2 regions of the Pseudoalteromonas sp. SA25 genome follow, and region 1 is predicted to be linked to the other one. Evidence: predicted binding sites of a transcription regulator. Region 1 holds the regulator's gene; the other holds the start of a gene.
What was found. The regulator FliA, encoded in region 1, starts transcription of late flagellar genes. The targets are predictions, from matches to a motif close to CTAAAGNTNNNNNNNNNNNNGCCGATA.
Positions count from the first base shown of each region.

Region 1 (8,263 bases):
AAATAGATGTTGCTCTAGCAACCGAGAGTTCCCAATTTGAGCGAAATATTTCATTGCGAATACTTTCATCATCAGTATAGCCACGCACCCTAATATAGTTATCTACTGGAGCAATAATATCTTTAACAATTTTGACGACTTGCTTTGCCCTAGAGTGTGCAACTGAGCTACCACTTGAAAATAACATACCTGAGCTTAGCTCTATAATCAGCCAATCTTGATTAAGCTCTAAACTGGCTTCTCCATCACGAATTTCATCAATAAGCGCTGACTGCAGCTTAGCAAGTAAGCTATCGAGTGGTTTACCTAAATATTTCTGTTGTATGTTACTTGTATCACTTTGACCGTCGAGTAACTCTGGACCCTGTTCTTCTTTTAAAATACTTTCACCATAAAGAACTTCTTGTTCAGGTGTCACTCTATCAGTCAATATTCCATTACCATTGACGCCCTCACCTTGCTGGGAGTGCTGGCGGGCAGATTTATCAAAAACGTGTTCGAGGGAGTCTGACAATATTTGAAATTGTTCTTCTTTGTTGATCGCTATCGCATACAGCACCACAAAAAAAGCAAACATAATGGTCATGTAATCGGCATACGATACAAGCCAACGCTCTGTATGTTGACTTTTAGGAGCAGAGTGACGAAGTCGTCGGCGTAGCATGTTATTCGTCCACTAAATTAGGACGCTCTACACGGTAGGCTTCAAGCTTTAATTCTATATTTACTGGGCTTTCGCCAACGCTTATCGCAATCACGCCTTCGGCAAGCATTTCATGGTAAAGCATTTTTTGCTCTACACGCTGTTTTAACTTATTTGCCATAGGTAAAAACAATAAATTAGCTAAACCAACACCATAAATGGTCGCGATAAATGCCGTTGCAACGCCTGCACCAAGCATTTGTGGATCGGTAATAAACGACATTGCCTGTATTAAACCAAGCACAGCACCTAAAATACCAATGGTAGGACTGTAGCCCCCCATCGCTTCATAAACACGTGCGGCTTCAAGCAAGCGATCGCGTTCTAGCAGTAAATCAATTTCAAGCGTGTCACGTAGTTTTTGCTCTGAGCAGCCATCTACAAGCAAGCTTAAACCTTTTGCTGCATATGCATCTGGGTGAGCTAGCGCTTCATTTTCAAGCGCTAAGTAACCTTCTTGACGTGCCTTATGAGACCATCGCTTAACTTGTTCTATTGCATCTTCAATATCATATTGTGGCGCAACAAAAACCCAAGAGCTCATATTTAGCATTTTTTTAAAGGTACTTGCTGATGTTTGCAACATAACAGCACCAAGCGTGCCGCCTAATACAATAATAAGGGCAGGACCATTAAATAAAGCAGAAACAACGCCGCCTTCTAAAGAGTAACCCAAACCTATTGCGCCCAGTGCTACAAATAGTCCAAATATTGAGAGTTTATCCACAACCTACCTCTCTCTTGATACGTGCTGCAACATCGTTTAATGCTAAGCTTTCACTCGAAAGCCCCGCATTAGCAATGGCTTGAGGCATTCCATAAACAACACAGCTTTTCTCATCCTGTGCCCAAATAGTTGCACCCGTTTGCTTTAACATTCTTGCACCGTCACGTCCATCAGCGCCCATGCCTGTTAAAACAATAGCAAGCACATCGCCTTGATACGTTTTTGCTGCACTGGCAAAAGTTACATCTACACTCGGTTTATAACTTATTCTCTCGCTATGATCTTCAAATACGCGCAGTGTTCTATTTGCCCCACGCCCTTCTACCATCATCTGCTGTCCGCCAGGCGCTAGATAAGCCGTTCCTGGTTGTAAGCGGTCACCTTGTTGCGCTTCTTTCACTTTTATTTGGCACAGGCCATTTAAACGTGCCGCAAATGCAGGTGTAAAAGCCGCAGGCATATGCTGAATAAGCAAAATAGGATGAGGAAAATTAGCAGGCAATTGAGTTAATATAGTTTGTAGTGCAACAGGGCCACCTGTAGAAGTGCCAATAGCCACAAGCTGGTATTGCTTTCCACTTGCTCGCATTGAGGCAACATTTGAACCTGACGGTATTGTAGGTGCTGCTCTTTGAAAGCTTCTATCGGGTTGTTTTATCGAAGGCGTTAGTGTGTTTGTTCTTTGCGAAAGTGAGCTTGTTATCGGTTTAGTTGATATTACTAGCTTAGGTGGTGTTGCAGCTTTAAACGTTCGCGGTAAACGTCTTCGCCCTATATCTTTCACTTTATTTTGTAAAAGCTTTATAGCGTCTTCATTATTGCGAGCAATGTCTTCAAATTTTTTCGGTAAAAAATCCATTGCTCCAGCATCTAGCGCATCAAACGTTGCTGTTGCGCCATCACGTGTTAGTGATGAAAACATTAAGATCGGGGTTGGATTACTCGCCATTATCTCTTTAACTGCGCTAATACCATCAAGCACAGGCATTTCGACATCCATAGTGATCATATCTGGACGTAGCTGAGCTGCTTTTTCAACAGCTTCTCTGCCATTCACAGCAAAGCCTATAACTTGTATGTCGCTATCTTGCTCAAGAATTTCGCTTACCCTGCGGCGAAAAAAGCTTGAATCATCAACAACTAAAACTTTAACGGCCATTTAGCTCTCTTATTAAATTTATGCGTAGGTATATATTAAATATATACCTACTTTATTATTAGCCTGCGTAATGTTTTAACATGTTTGGAACGTCTAAAATCAGTGCAATGCCACCATCCGAAGTTATTGTAGCACCTGCCATACCTGGTGTTCCTTGAAGTAACGCATCAAGCGGCTTAATCACAACTTCTTCTTGGCCAATTAATGAGTCAACAACAAAACCAATTTGCTGCGTACCAATTTGCACAATAACTACATGGCCTTTTGCTTTTCGCTGTGAACGATCTGAGCCTTTAACTAACCAGTGCTCGAGGTAGAATAATGGTATTGCCTTTTTACGCACAATAATTGTTAATTGCCCATCAACCACATTTGTTTTCGTTAAATCTAAGTTGAATATTTCACTAACACCTGCAAGTGGTAACGCAAATGTTTGTGCGCCAACAATTACCATTAAGGTCGGTAATATAGCTAAGGTAAGTGGTACTTTTATCTCTAAAATGGTACCTACGCCTAACTCAGATTGAATACTTACAGAGCCGTTTAATTGGGTGATTTTAGTTTTCACCACATCCATTCCAACACCACGACCTGAAATATCAGATATCTCTTCTTTTGTAGAAAAGCCAGGTGCAAAAATGAGGTTGTATGCTTCAGTGTCAGAAAGTCGACTCGCTTGATCGTGGTCGAGTACGCCTTTACTAATTGCTATTTTTTTCAGTTTCTCAGCATCCATACCAGCGCCATCATCTTTAATGGTCAACAAAATATGGTCGCCTTCCTGAGACGCTGATAAAGTAACATTACCTGTTCTAGGCTTACCGGCAGCCTCACGAACAGCTGGCATTTCAATACCGTGGTCAACTGAGTTTCGAACTAAATGCACAAGCGGATCGGCTAGTGCTTCCACTAAGTTTTTATCTAAATCGGTTTCTTCACCTACAAGTTGTAAGTCAATGTCTTTGTTTAAGCTGCGTGCTAAATCGCGTACTACGCGAGGGAAACGACCAAATACCTTTTTAATTGGTTGCATTCGTGTTTGCATAACCGCGCCTTGAATATCAGCAGTCACTACATCTAAGTTAGAGATTGCTTTACCCATTGCTTCACTGTCTGAGTTGGTCGCTAAACTAACCAAACGATTTCGCACAAGTACTAACTCACCAACCATATTCATAATTTGGTCAAGTCGTTTTGTATCTACGCGAACTGTCGTCTCTGCTGCTGGTGGCGCTGATTTTTTAGGCGTTGCTGGCGCTGCTTTAGCAACCGGTTTTTCTACCGGTTTAGAAGCGGGTGCTTTTACAGGTTCTGGTTTTTTTACAGGCACACTCGTTTTTGCAGCTGGTTTAGCTGGAATATTGGGCTGTTTCACAGCTGGAGTGCTTTCTATTGATTTAGGTGCAGTGCCTTTGCCATGAAGTTCATCGAGAAGCGCTTCAAATTCATCATCACTAATTTCATCATCTGATGAATTAGCAGTATTTGACGCTGGTTTAGCTGATTCTACAGGCGCTTTAACTGCACTACTTTGCTCAGGTGCTTTACTCGCAACCTCACCAAAACTGCCAACTCCATGTAACTCGTCTAATAAGCTGTCAAATTCATCATCAGTAATATCACCATTAAAATCACTACTACTTGCTACTGGCTTTTCAACTGCAGGACCTTGTCCTTTACCGTGTAGTTCATCAAGTAAGTTTTCAAATTCATCTTCAGTGATTTCGTTTATTTCAGCGTCACTAACCGAAGGAGTTCCACTAAACATTTCATCAAATGCAAATGGATCTTCCTCATCAGCTATTGGCGTATCAACTACTTCATCAAGAGGTTGTTCAACGTGAGTTTCTGAAGCGACTCCGTTAAGCTCGGCTTCTGTTGGAGGTAGGCCCAAAATATGGAGGGTTTGAAGTAACTCAGGGTCTGCTGGTTCTGGCTTATCCCTATTTTGGATAGTCGCGAACATTTCATTAATAGTGTCGAGCGCTTGTAAAATAACATCCATTAACTCTGAATTGACCGTTCGCACGCCTTGACGTAGTAAATCAAATACGTTTTCAGCGCCGTGGCAAGCATCAACAAGTTCTGTCATAGCTAAAAAGCCTGCACCACCTTTTACAGTGTGAAAGCCTCTAAATATGGCATTTAGTAACTCGGTATCTTCTGGATTATTTTCCAGTTCAACTAACTGTTCAGATAAAAGCTCTAGGATTTCTCCTGCCTCTACAAGAAAGTCTTGTAAAATATCTTCATCGACTTCAAACATGCAGTTACTCTCCTCTTAGAAGCCCAAACTTGATAAAAGATCATCGACTTCATCTTGATCAGATACAACATCATTACGCGATTCTTTATCAATAATAGGGCCTTCAGGACCTGCTAAAGTTTGTGTGGCAACTGGTTCTTTTATTTTTTGTTGTTCTACTTTATTCGCTGTGTTGTCACTGTCATCTTGTTCAGCAAACGCTGTTAAAAGATGAAGTAAGCTTTCTTCTACTTCTCTAACAAGTTCTATAACACGGCGAATAACTTGACCTGTTAAGTCTTGATAGTCTTGAGCCATTAGTACATTTGTCATTAAGCTTTGAAGCTCATCCGTTTTATGATGAGAGTTATTCATAAACTTATCGATACTATGGCAAAGTTGTTTAAACTCACCAAGCTCAATCTCCCGGCTCATTAAACGATCCCATGTCGGTTTGATATGAGATATTTCATCTGCAAGTTGCTGAGCTATAGGTAAACTAGCCTCAACAGCATCCATTGTTTTATTAGCCGCATTTTCTGTCATTTCTATAACATAATTAAGCCGCTTTTTAGCATCTGGAATCGCATCTGTCGTTATGTTAGTTAAGCGAGTATCAAGCTCAAAGCTTTTAAGTGCTTCGTGCAGTTGACGAGTCAACTTCCCAACTTCAGCAAATAATTTAGACTGCTCTTGCGAAGCTGTCTCTAAAATCAACTGATTAGCTTTATCTTGCTCATCGTTTTCTAAATAAATGACGAGTTGACGAGCTTGTTCTAACGTTATTTGAGGCGCAGCTGGTGCTGACATAAGCCTCTCCCCCATCATTAGCCTAAGCGTTCAAATACTTTTTCTAATTTAGTTTTTAATGTTCCAGCCGTAAATGGCTTAACAATATAACCATTAACGCCAGCTTGCGCTGCAGCTATTATTTGTTCTTTTTTAGCTTCTGCCGTTACCATCAGTACAGGGATATGTTTTAACTTATCATCTGCACGAATTGCTCTTAAAAGGTCAATACCTTGCATTCCCGGCATATTCCAATCTGTAACCACAAAATCAAATACTTGATTTTGTAACATAGGCAAAGCTGTAGACCCGTCATCAGCTTCTTGAACATTAGTGAAACCTAAGTCACGTAATAGGTTTTTTATAATTCGTCTCATCGTTGAAAAATCATCAACTACAAGAATTTTCATGTTTTTATCCAAAACATCCCCCAGTGAGGTATTAACCTTAGTTTACTTACTACTAGTTTATCCAGTCATTGATTTTAGCTTTAAGCTTAATCATCGCCTGACCATGTATCTGACTTACACGCGATTCGCTTACATCGAGTATATGTCCTATTTCTTTTAAATTCATTTCATCGTTATAGTATAAAGAAAGTACCATTGCATCACGCTCTGGTAATGACTTTATTGCATTTAGCAAAGACTCATTAAACCGATCATTTTTAACATTATTAAAAGGTTTGTCTAGCGCTAAATCTTGGCCTACGGGAGTAATAACATCCTCATCTACACCAAGGTCTTCTATGCCTAATACTTTACTGGTATTAACATCATTTAAGATATGATGGTACTCATTGAGTGAAATTTCAAGTTTTTCAGCAACTTCTGTATCTGTTGGTTCGCGATTCAGACTGCTTTCGAGCCCAGTAATTGCTTCTGCAACTTGTCGGCTTTTACGGTGTACTGAACGAGGAGCCCAATCACCACGACGCATTTCATCAAGCATAGCCCCGCGAATACGAATACCGGCGAAGGTTTCAAAGCTTGCGCCTTTTGTTGCATCAAAGTTTTTTGAAGCTTCTATTAAACCTATCATTCCTGATTGAATTAAATCATCAAGCTGAACGCTAGGTGGTAATCGAGCAATTAGATGACATGCCACTTTTTTAACAAGTGATGCATGTTTCTCAACAATCACATTTAAGTTTTGTGTTGATTGATATCCCATAGCTCTATTCACCAATGTTGTCATAATTAGCCGTTTACTAGTTTCTCAATGAAAAACTCTAAATGCCCAGATGGTTGATTTGGTATTGGCCATTTAACTGCTTTTGTCGCCAGCGCTTTAAACGCGAGAGCGGCTGGCGAACTTGGAAAGAGCTCAACAATCACCTTTTGGCGACGTGTTGCTTTGCGCATATTTTCGTCATAAGGAACCGTTGCTACTAGCTCCATTGAAACATCTAAAAAGCGATCGGTAACTTTAGATAGTTTTGCAAACAATTCAGTGCCTTCACGCATACTGCGGACCATATTGGCAACAATTTTGAACTTATAAACACCGTGCTCGCGGCTTAATACTTTAATAAGTGCGTAAGCATCGGTTATTGATGTTGGTTCATCGCACACTACAACCATTACATCTTGTGCTGCTCGTGAGAAGCTTAGCACCATGTCTGAAATACCAGCGGCTGTATCTACAATTAAAATATCAAATTCGGTATTCAATTCGCTAAATGCACGAATTAGCCCGGCATGCTCAGATGGCGATAATTCAACCATACTTTGCGAGCCCGATGTAGCGGGTACAATTTTAATACCAGCAGGCCCTTCAACTAAAATCTCGTCAAGCTCACATTCACCTGACAAAACGTGTGATAAATTGCGCTCTACACGTAAACCAAGCATCACATCACAGTTTGCTAAACCTAAGTCAGCATCCAGCACTAATACTCTATTACCTTGTTGCCCTAGTGCAATAGCGGTATTTAGAGAAACATTTGTTTTCCCCACCCCACCTTTACCACCGGTTACAGCGATAACTTTTACGCCGTTGTTATTGTTTTGACTCATTTTGCGCAGGCCGCTTGCTTGATCTAATACTGTGTTAATCATACATCCCTACTGTACTTGGCGCCACTGCTTGGTGCCTTGAATGTTGTGCTTTTGTTCTTTTTAAATATAACTGCTCAGCCTTTTTCACTAGTTTTTCAGCATTTGCAACACGAATATCTTCTGGCACTCGTTGACCGTTAGTAAGATACCCTATTGGAAGGCGATTTTGAATCGCAATACTAATAATCTCACCCAAACTTAATGATTCATCTAACTTAGTGAAAATACAACCACTTAATTGTACTTTTTTAAAGTGACGTACTGTTTCTTGTAATACATTAATTTGTGCCGTCGCGCTTAGTACTAAGTAGCTGCGAATATCCACACGTTGGTTACGCATTAACGTGTTTAACTGCTCAGTTAAACGTAAATCTCGCTGACTCATACCTGCTGTATCAATTAATACTAGACGTTTATTTCGTAAATGATATAAAACTTCAGCTAATTCATTAGCATCTTTAACTTGCTTTACACCACAACCAATAATACGGCCGTAAGTAGCAAGCTGTTCATATGCACCAATTCTGTATGTATCAGTGGTTATTAAGGCCACTTTATCAGCGCCATATTTTTGTGCGCC
Region 1 covers NZ_WTKV01000005.1:40,714-48,976, reverse strand. The annotation lists gene GQR45_RS05475 (flagellar motor protein MotB) at 1-664, opposite strand, end outside; gene GQR45_RS05470 (flagellar motor protein) at 666-1,430, opposite strand; gene GQR45_RS05465 (chemotaxis response regulator protein-glutamate methylesterase) at 1,423-2,589, opposite strand; gene GQR45_RS05460 (chemotaxis protein CheA) at 2,648-4,855, opposite strand; gene GQR45_RS05455 (protein phosphatase CheZ) at 4,871-5,644, opposite strand; gene cheY (chemotaxis response regulator CheY) at 5,662-6,045, opposite strand; gene GQR45_RS05445 (RNA polymerase sigma factor FliA) at 6,086-6,796, opposite strand; gene GQR45_RS05440 (MinD/ParA family protein) at 6,823-7,683, opposite strand; gene flhF (flagellar biosynthesis protein FlhF) at 7,676-8,263, opposite strand, start outside.

Region 2 (7,135 bases), on a different contig from region 1:
AGCCAAACAAGTACTACGTTTAACGCGAAGCTTTATGCTAGAGCATAAATTAGGTGATTTGTTTTACACCCCAAAATAAGCTTGTACACCTAATTAATTGCAATACACAGATGCTATTAGTTTTATAATCCTTTAATATATAAACCTTAAAAGGGTATTTGAGATTACTATGTATGACTTAGGTTTGTTAGTCGCAAGCTGCGCCCTACTAGGCTGTATTGTTGGGTTTTTAGCTGGGTTACTAGGCATTGGCGGCGGTTTAATTATCGTTCCAGTACTAACCACTCTGCTACTCTCATTTAATGTAACGTCGGCTGATCATGTATTAGTAATTGCTATTGCAACCTCACTCGCTTCTATTTTATTTACTTCAACGTCTTCAGCGCTGGCTCATCATAAAAATGATAATGTGCCTTGGGCAATCGCCCCGTGGGTTATGTCGGGTGTGGCTTTCGGTGCACTTATTAGTGGCTTTGCAGCAAGTTTAATCCCTGAACAAATATTACGTACAGTGTTTGCTATAAGTGTTGTATTTATTGCAGCAAGAATGGTGCTCTCCGCGCGTAATAAACCGATGTCAGAAAAACCGTTGCCGGCTGGTCCTATTTTAGGGGGCGTTTCTGCAATAATGGGCGGGTTATCAGGTTTAATAGGGATTGGCGGCGGAGCTTTAATAGTACCGATGCTTAATTATTTTTCGGTTGATATAAAAAAAGCAATTGGCTGCGCGGCAGCGTGCGGAATTGTTATTGCATTATTTGGCTCTATTGGTTACATCAGCGCAGGCTGGCATGTTACCGATTTAGAGCATGGTTTTGCCGGGTTTGTTTATTTACCTGCATTATTTGGGATTGTTATTACCTCGTGGTTTGTTGCGCCCATTGGCGCCAAAGCAACTCACTATTTACCTGTTAATACAATTAAGAAAGTTTTCGCGGTGCTGCTTGTAGTTATCGCAATTAAAATGGTTTTTAGCTAAAGGTTTATTTTTTATGGCACTTGAGTTTCCTCAAATTGATCCAATTATTTTTTCTGTTGGACCGCTAAGCGTACGTTGGTATGGCTTAATGTACTTAATAGGTTTTGCATTTGCGATGTGGTTTGCTAATCGTCAAGCGTCAAAGCCAAATTCGGGTTGGACTAAAGACCAAGTAAGCGATTTACTGTTTTACGGCATGTTAGGGGTAATACTAGGTGGGCGTATTGGCTACGTATTGTTTTACCAGTTTAGTTATTTTATAGAAAACCCACTGTATTTATTTAGGATAGATCAGGGCGGTATGTCGTTCCATGGTGGAACACTTGGCGTTATAACCGCCGTCGCAATTTTTTCGTGGACGCGTAAAAAGTCACTGCTTCAAGTAGGCGACTTTGTTGCACCACTGGTTCCTGTAGGGCTTTTAGCAGGGCGTATTGGTAACTTTATAAACGGTGAGTTATGGGGCCGAGTTACCGACGTGCCATGGGCAATGGTATTTCCAACGGGCGGTCCGCTTGCGCGCCACCCATCGCAATTATACGAAGCATTTTTTGAAGGCTTAGTGCTGTTTTTAATCCTGCAATGGTTTATTAAAAAACCACGTCCAGCAGGCAGCGTAGCCGGTGTATTTTTATTAGGTTACGGCGTGTTTAGATTCTGTATTGAATATTTCCGCCAACCCGATGCACAACTCGGTTTATTTGCCGACTTTATTTCAATGGGACAAATACTTTCACTTCCTATGATAGTGGGTGGTTTAGGTTTATTAATTTGGGCATATAAGCAATCACAACACGTTAAAACAGCTAAGGCATAATAAGAAAAGCATGAAACAATATTTAAAATTATGTCAGCGTATTGTTGACGAAGGTCAGTGGGTCGAAAACAAACGTACAGGTACGCGTTGTTTAACCGTTATTAATGCCGATTTAGAATACGATGTGGCTAATAATAAGTTTCCAATGATCACTACGCGCAAAAGTTACTACAAAGCAGCGATTGCTGAGTTACTAGGATATTTACGTGGTTACGACAGCGCTGAGCAGTTTCGTGAGATTGGCTGTAAAACATGGGATGCTAACGCAAATGATAACAATGCATGGCTTAATAATCCTCACCGTAAAGGCGAGGACGACATGGGCCGTGTTTATGGCGTACAAGGCCGTGGTTGGCAACGTCCAGATGGCTCAACGCTTGATCAGCTTTCCAAAGTTATTAATAACTTAAAAAATGGCATTGATGACCGTGGTGAAATAATCACGTTTTATAATCCAGGTGAGTTTGAGCTTGGTTGTTTGCGCCCGTGTATGCATACGCACACTTTTTCGCTACTTGGCGATACGCTATATTTAACGTCATACCAGCGAAGCTGTGATGTACCGCTCGGCCTTAATTTCAATCAAATTCAGTGTTTTGTGTTGCTTGCGTTAGTGGCTCAAATTACCGGCCACAAAGCGGGTAAGGCGTATCATAAAATTGCTAATGCACATATTTACGAAAACCAACTTGAACTGATGCGAGACGTGCAGTTAACGCGTGAGCCATTTGAATCACCTCAGTTAAAAATTAATCCAAAAATTAAATCATTAGAAGACATAGAAACGTGGGTAACACGAGACGACTTTGAAGTAATAGGCTATCAATGCCACGAAGCGATTCAATATCCATTTTCAGTATAATAAAAGATTAAGGAAAACATAAAATGAAAGCAGTGATCCCAGTAGCTGGCCTTGGTACTCGTATGTTACCAGCCACTAAAGCAATTCCTAAAGAAATGCTGCCAGTGGTAGACCGTCCTTTAATTCAATATGTAGTAAACGAAGCCGTTGCTGCAGGAATTAAAGAAATAGTGTTAGTAACGCACTCAAGTAAAAATTCAATCGAAAATCACTTCGATACAAGTTTTGAACTAGAAGCTACTTTAGAAAAGCGTGTTAAGCGGCAACTACTTGCCGAAGTGCAAGCAATCTGCCCTAAAGACGTAACCATTATTCACGTACGCCAAGGTGAAGCAAAAGGCTTAGGCCATGCTATTAGTTGTGCAGCGCCTATTATTGGTAACGAACCGTTTGTAGTTATTTTGCCAGATGTAATTATTGATGATGTAGAGAGCGATCTTAAAAAAGATAACTTAGCAGAAATGATCGCTAATTTTGAGAAAACTAAGCACAGCCAAATTATGGTAGAACCAGTACCAATGGCACAAGTGAACCAGTTTGGTGTGGTTGATTTAGGTGATGTTGACTTAAAGCAAGGTGAAAGCTCGCCAATTCTTAATATGGTAGAAAAGCCGCCAGTAGATGAAGCTCCATCAAACTTAGCTGTAGTGGGTCGATACGTATTAAGCGAAAATATCTGGCCGTTACTTGCAAAAACTCCGCAAGGTGCAGGCGACGAAATTCAATTAACTGACGCAATTGCGATGTTAATGGAACACGAAAAAGTAGATGCATACGCTATAAAAGGCCGTAGCCACGATTGTGGAAGTAAAATTGGTTACTTAAAAGCAACGATTGAGTTTGCACTTCGTCGCGATGAATTTGCCGATGAATTAAAATCATTTATTAAAAAACTGATTTAACAGTTAACGAAAACATGAAAGGCGCCTATATCGGCGCCTTTTTCATGAGTTTTATTAGGATAGAAGTAAGGAAAGGAATAGCTCTAAAATAAAAGTTTTTAAGTCATTACAGACATATTGTTATTTATGTTGTAAAGTTTGTGTTAATTGGCATTGAATTTGTATTAAATAATGCTCTCAAGGAAGGGGTGGAGTATGCAGCATTGTGTTTTACGAAATACTGACAAGCATGCGAAGAGCTAAGTTTTATAGCTCACAGCTTAAATAAAGTTAAACGCTTTCTTGTGAGAATGTTTAACTGAAATGTAGTGTAAAAACACTGCTTTCAGGACAACTAATACATGTTTATATATAAAAAAAATAACATTGGGCTTTTACTTAGCTTGCTAATGCTTTTATTTGGTACAGCATGCAGCGTCTCGCCTGAAATAAAAACCATTGATGAACAACCTCAAAGTAACTCGCCTGACTACGTATCAATTACAGCCCTTGAACTTGCTCAGCTAAAAGATGCCGCAATGCAGTGGCAACAAGCTCGTGAAGGCATAGAGCGAATTTTAAGATTAGAAAAAGAAATAACTTACCTCGTAAATCATATTGATATTATAAACAGCAAAGCTATTGCGCAGTCTAATCAAGGGTATAGCAGCAAGTCTGTACGCTCACCACGAAACACACGTAATGTTAAATCACGCCAACAAGTTAAACAAAATTACAGTAATAAAAAACAAACTGTAAAATTAAATAAACCTAAACATGTATTTGCTTTACAGGTAGCTTCGGTTGACTCAGAGCAAGGTGTGGCTAAAGCATGGCAAGAGCTAAATACTAAAGCAGCGCCGTTGTTTAGAGACAAAATATTGACTAACGTAGAAACCGCCAAAATAAACGACAAAATGTTTTACAGGCTAAAACTTGGCTCTTACCAAAACTTTAAAAATGCAAAAGCAGACTGTGACGTATTCAAGTTATATAAACTCGATTGCATAGTAAGTAACTACACCGATAAGCCAGTAAAGCTGTAGCTCACAGTATGTAATATCAATCTGCAATAATACCTAATCAATTTGAAGGATTAGACCTGACGCTAACTTTGCTAATAATTTTTGATATACGACTGCATGAATGCAGGAGGTAGAGCAATGCAGCAGCAATTAGTGATACCAACTAAATGATGAAATTTTGCCTTATTATCGATATGGCTTTTCTTACTTCAAAATAGACTACTTAATTAAAAAGTTGCTATAAAGTGGCGCAAAATTTGCTTTGATTTATTATCTTGGTTAGTAGAGTGCTTTTGCAATGCGGTATTTTAAGTCTTGTCATTTAATATCAGTTTTATTCTTATCTTTTTATTTATATGGATGTAGCAGCGCAACTGTAAATAACGAGAGCGTGCAGCATTCTTTAATAACTGATAAACAAGTAAAAGAGTATGTTTCGCAGTGGCACTTACAGCAAGAAAGCATTGGTCGTTTAACTGCTATGGAAGATGATTTACAGCTGTTAATTATGGCGTTATCGTCTCGAAGTGAATTAACTGAAAACCCTCCTTTACTCATGCAAAGTAAAACCGATATCACCTATGGTAATCAGCCTTCACAGAATTTGGAACCGACGGCACTAAATAACACTCCCGAAGTAAAAACACCAAACTTACAAAATTCAGAACTCACCTTAACAGATGAAACTAAAATTGGAGCACAGCTTGGTTGGTATTTAAAGCCAGAGCTTGTTAAAGCAAGAGTCGAAAGGCTTAAGCAATTATACCCCAGTGCATTTACTCAATTTAATTTTACTATGTTTGAACGTAAAAATAATAATATGACTTTGTATGGATTACGTGTAGGTCCATTTAAAAACGATGCTCAAGTAAGTGCGTTTTGTTATTTAGCTAATCAGCTTGATCAAGCATGTAATATTGCTGCTTTTGTCGGAAAACCAATATAATTAATAAATTAGGCCTTTTAAACTTATATAGTATTAAAGTATTTGTACTAATAGTCGATACTAACTATAGTTGGGCAAATATTTGATAAAGCCCATTTTCTTATAAGGATTTAGCATGAAGTTTTATTTATCTGCATTAGCTGTAGCCACCGTGGTCAGCTCGTTTAGCACTTATGCTGCTACAGAGTCATTTGAAGCGAAAGTAACAGTACAAAATGCTGTAGTACTCACAAAAGATAACGATTTAAATTTTGGTACTATTCGTGCTATTTCAGATCCATCAGGCAATCTGCAAGCTACGCTTACAGTTCATCCTGATCCTGATGCAACTAATGTTACCTCGCAAGAAGACGCTGCTGGTAATGTGGCAACTATATCAATAATTGAAGGTGGTGAAGCGGGTGCTTTTAGTGTGTCAGATGTAGTACCAAATTCTATTTTAACCATTAGCGACCCAGTAAATACTTTAGTACAACCTTTAGCTGGTCAAGGGTTGAATGAACCTGATTTTACTGTAGGTGCTTGGACTTACTTTATAACGAGCGGTACTAATGCTGGTGGATTATATACAAGTGCTACGCCCAACCTACAAGCTGGCGTTGATGGCGCTGTATCATTTAATATAGGCGCGACTCTTTCTACTTCATCAAACGCATCAAGTGTGGATTACCCTGATGGTGAGTATTCTGGTAGCTTTAATATTGAAGTGTCATATTAATTAGTGTTTAAACAAACAATGCGCTTTTTGTATGTTTCTGCTTGGCTTTCGTTAATGTTTAGCGAGCAAGCCTATAGCGCAAGCATACAACAAGAAGCGCTTAATTTTGGCACTTTAGTTATCCCTCAAAATAATACTTTAAGCTCTATAACCATTAGCCATGAAGGTGAAACAACCACATTTGGTAGTATTTACGTATTAACTGAGGGGAATCCCGCAGAACTTTTATTTACCGATTTACCTCCGCTTACTCAAATATCGTTTAACAAAATGAGTGACTCTACATTGCAAAGTGAAGTACTTGGAGCTAATAGTGCCAAGTTTTCGGTTGTATTAGTGGATTTACCAAGAACGCAAACTAGCGATGAGTTTGGAGAGCTTTTACTCAAAGTAGGTGGCCGTTTAATAACGACAGGGACTAGCCAAAGTTACTTAGATGGTAGTTTTATTACTGACACCCAATTAGAAATTACGATTGATTACTAAAGGAAAAACATGCTTTATAAAGTTGTAGTGCTGCTCGCACTGAGTGTATGTATTTTAGGAAAAAATGCATACGCAAATTTACTTATCTCTCCAACCCGTATTAGTTTTGATGAACGTCAACGAACCGCTAAAGTTACCGTAATTAATACGGGTGATGAATATCAAACATATCGTGTTTTATGGAGTGAGAAGCAAGCGCAACCTAGCGGTGGCTACATACAGTTGGCAGAGGCTACAAGCGAAAGTTTAAGTTCAATGGCACGTTTGTCACCAAAACAAATGCGTTTAGCACCTGGTGAAAAACAAACAGTAAAAATAGCAATACGTAAACCTAAAGGCCTAGCTTCTGGTGAGTACCGCTCTCATCTTCTATTTCAAGCATTGCCTGGTGAAAATACTAATAAAACAAGCTCAATAAAAG
Region 2 covers NZ_WTKV01000021.1:41,046-48,180, reverse strand. The annotation lists gene ptsP (phosphoenolpyruvate--protein phosphotransferase) at 1-79, shown strand, start outside; gene GQR45_RS16170 (sulfite exporter TauE/SafE family protein) at 170-979, shown strand; gene lgt (prolipoprotein diacylglyceryl transferase) at 993-1,796, shown strand; gene GQR45_RS16160 (thymidylate synthase) at 1,807-2,658, shown strand; gene galU (UTP--glucose-1-phosphate uridylyltransferase GalU) at 2,682-3,560, shown strand; gene GQR45_RS16150 (SPOR domain-containing protein) at 3,902-4,585, shown strand; gene GQR45_RS16145 (SPOR domain-containing protein) at 4,956-5,510, shown strand; gene GQR45_RS16140 (DUF4402 domain-containing protein) at 5,626-6,228, shown strand; gene GQR45_RS16135 (DUF4402 domain-containing protein) at 6,232-6,714, shown strand; gene GQR45_RS16130 (fimbria/pilus periplasmic chaperone) at 6,724-7,135, shown strand, end outside.
Region 2: the regulator FliA is predicted to act here: its motif matches at 5,544-5,570, upstream of GQR45_RS16140 (DUF4402 domain-containing protein).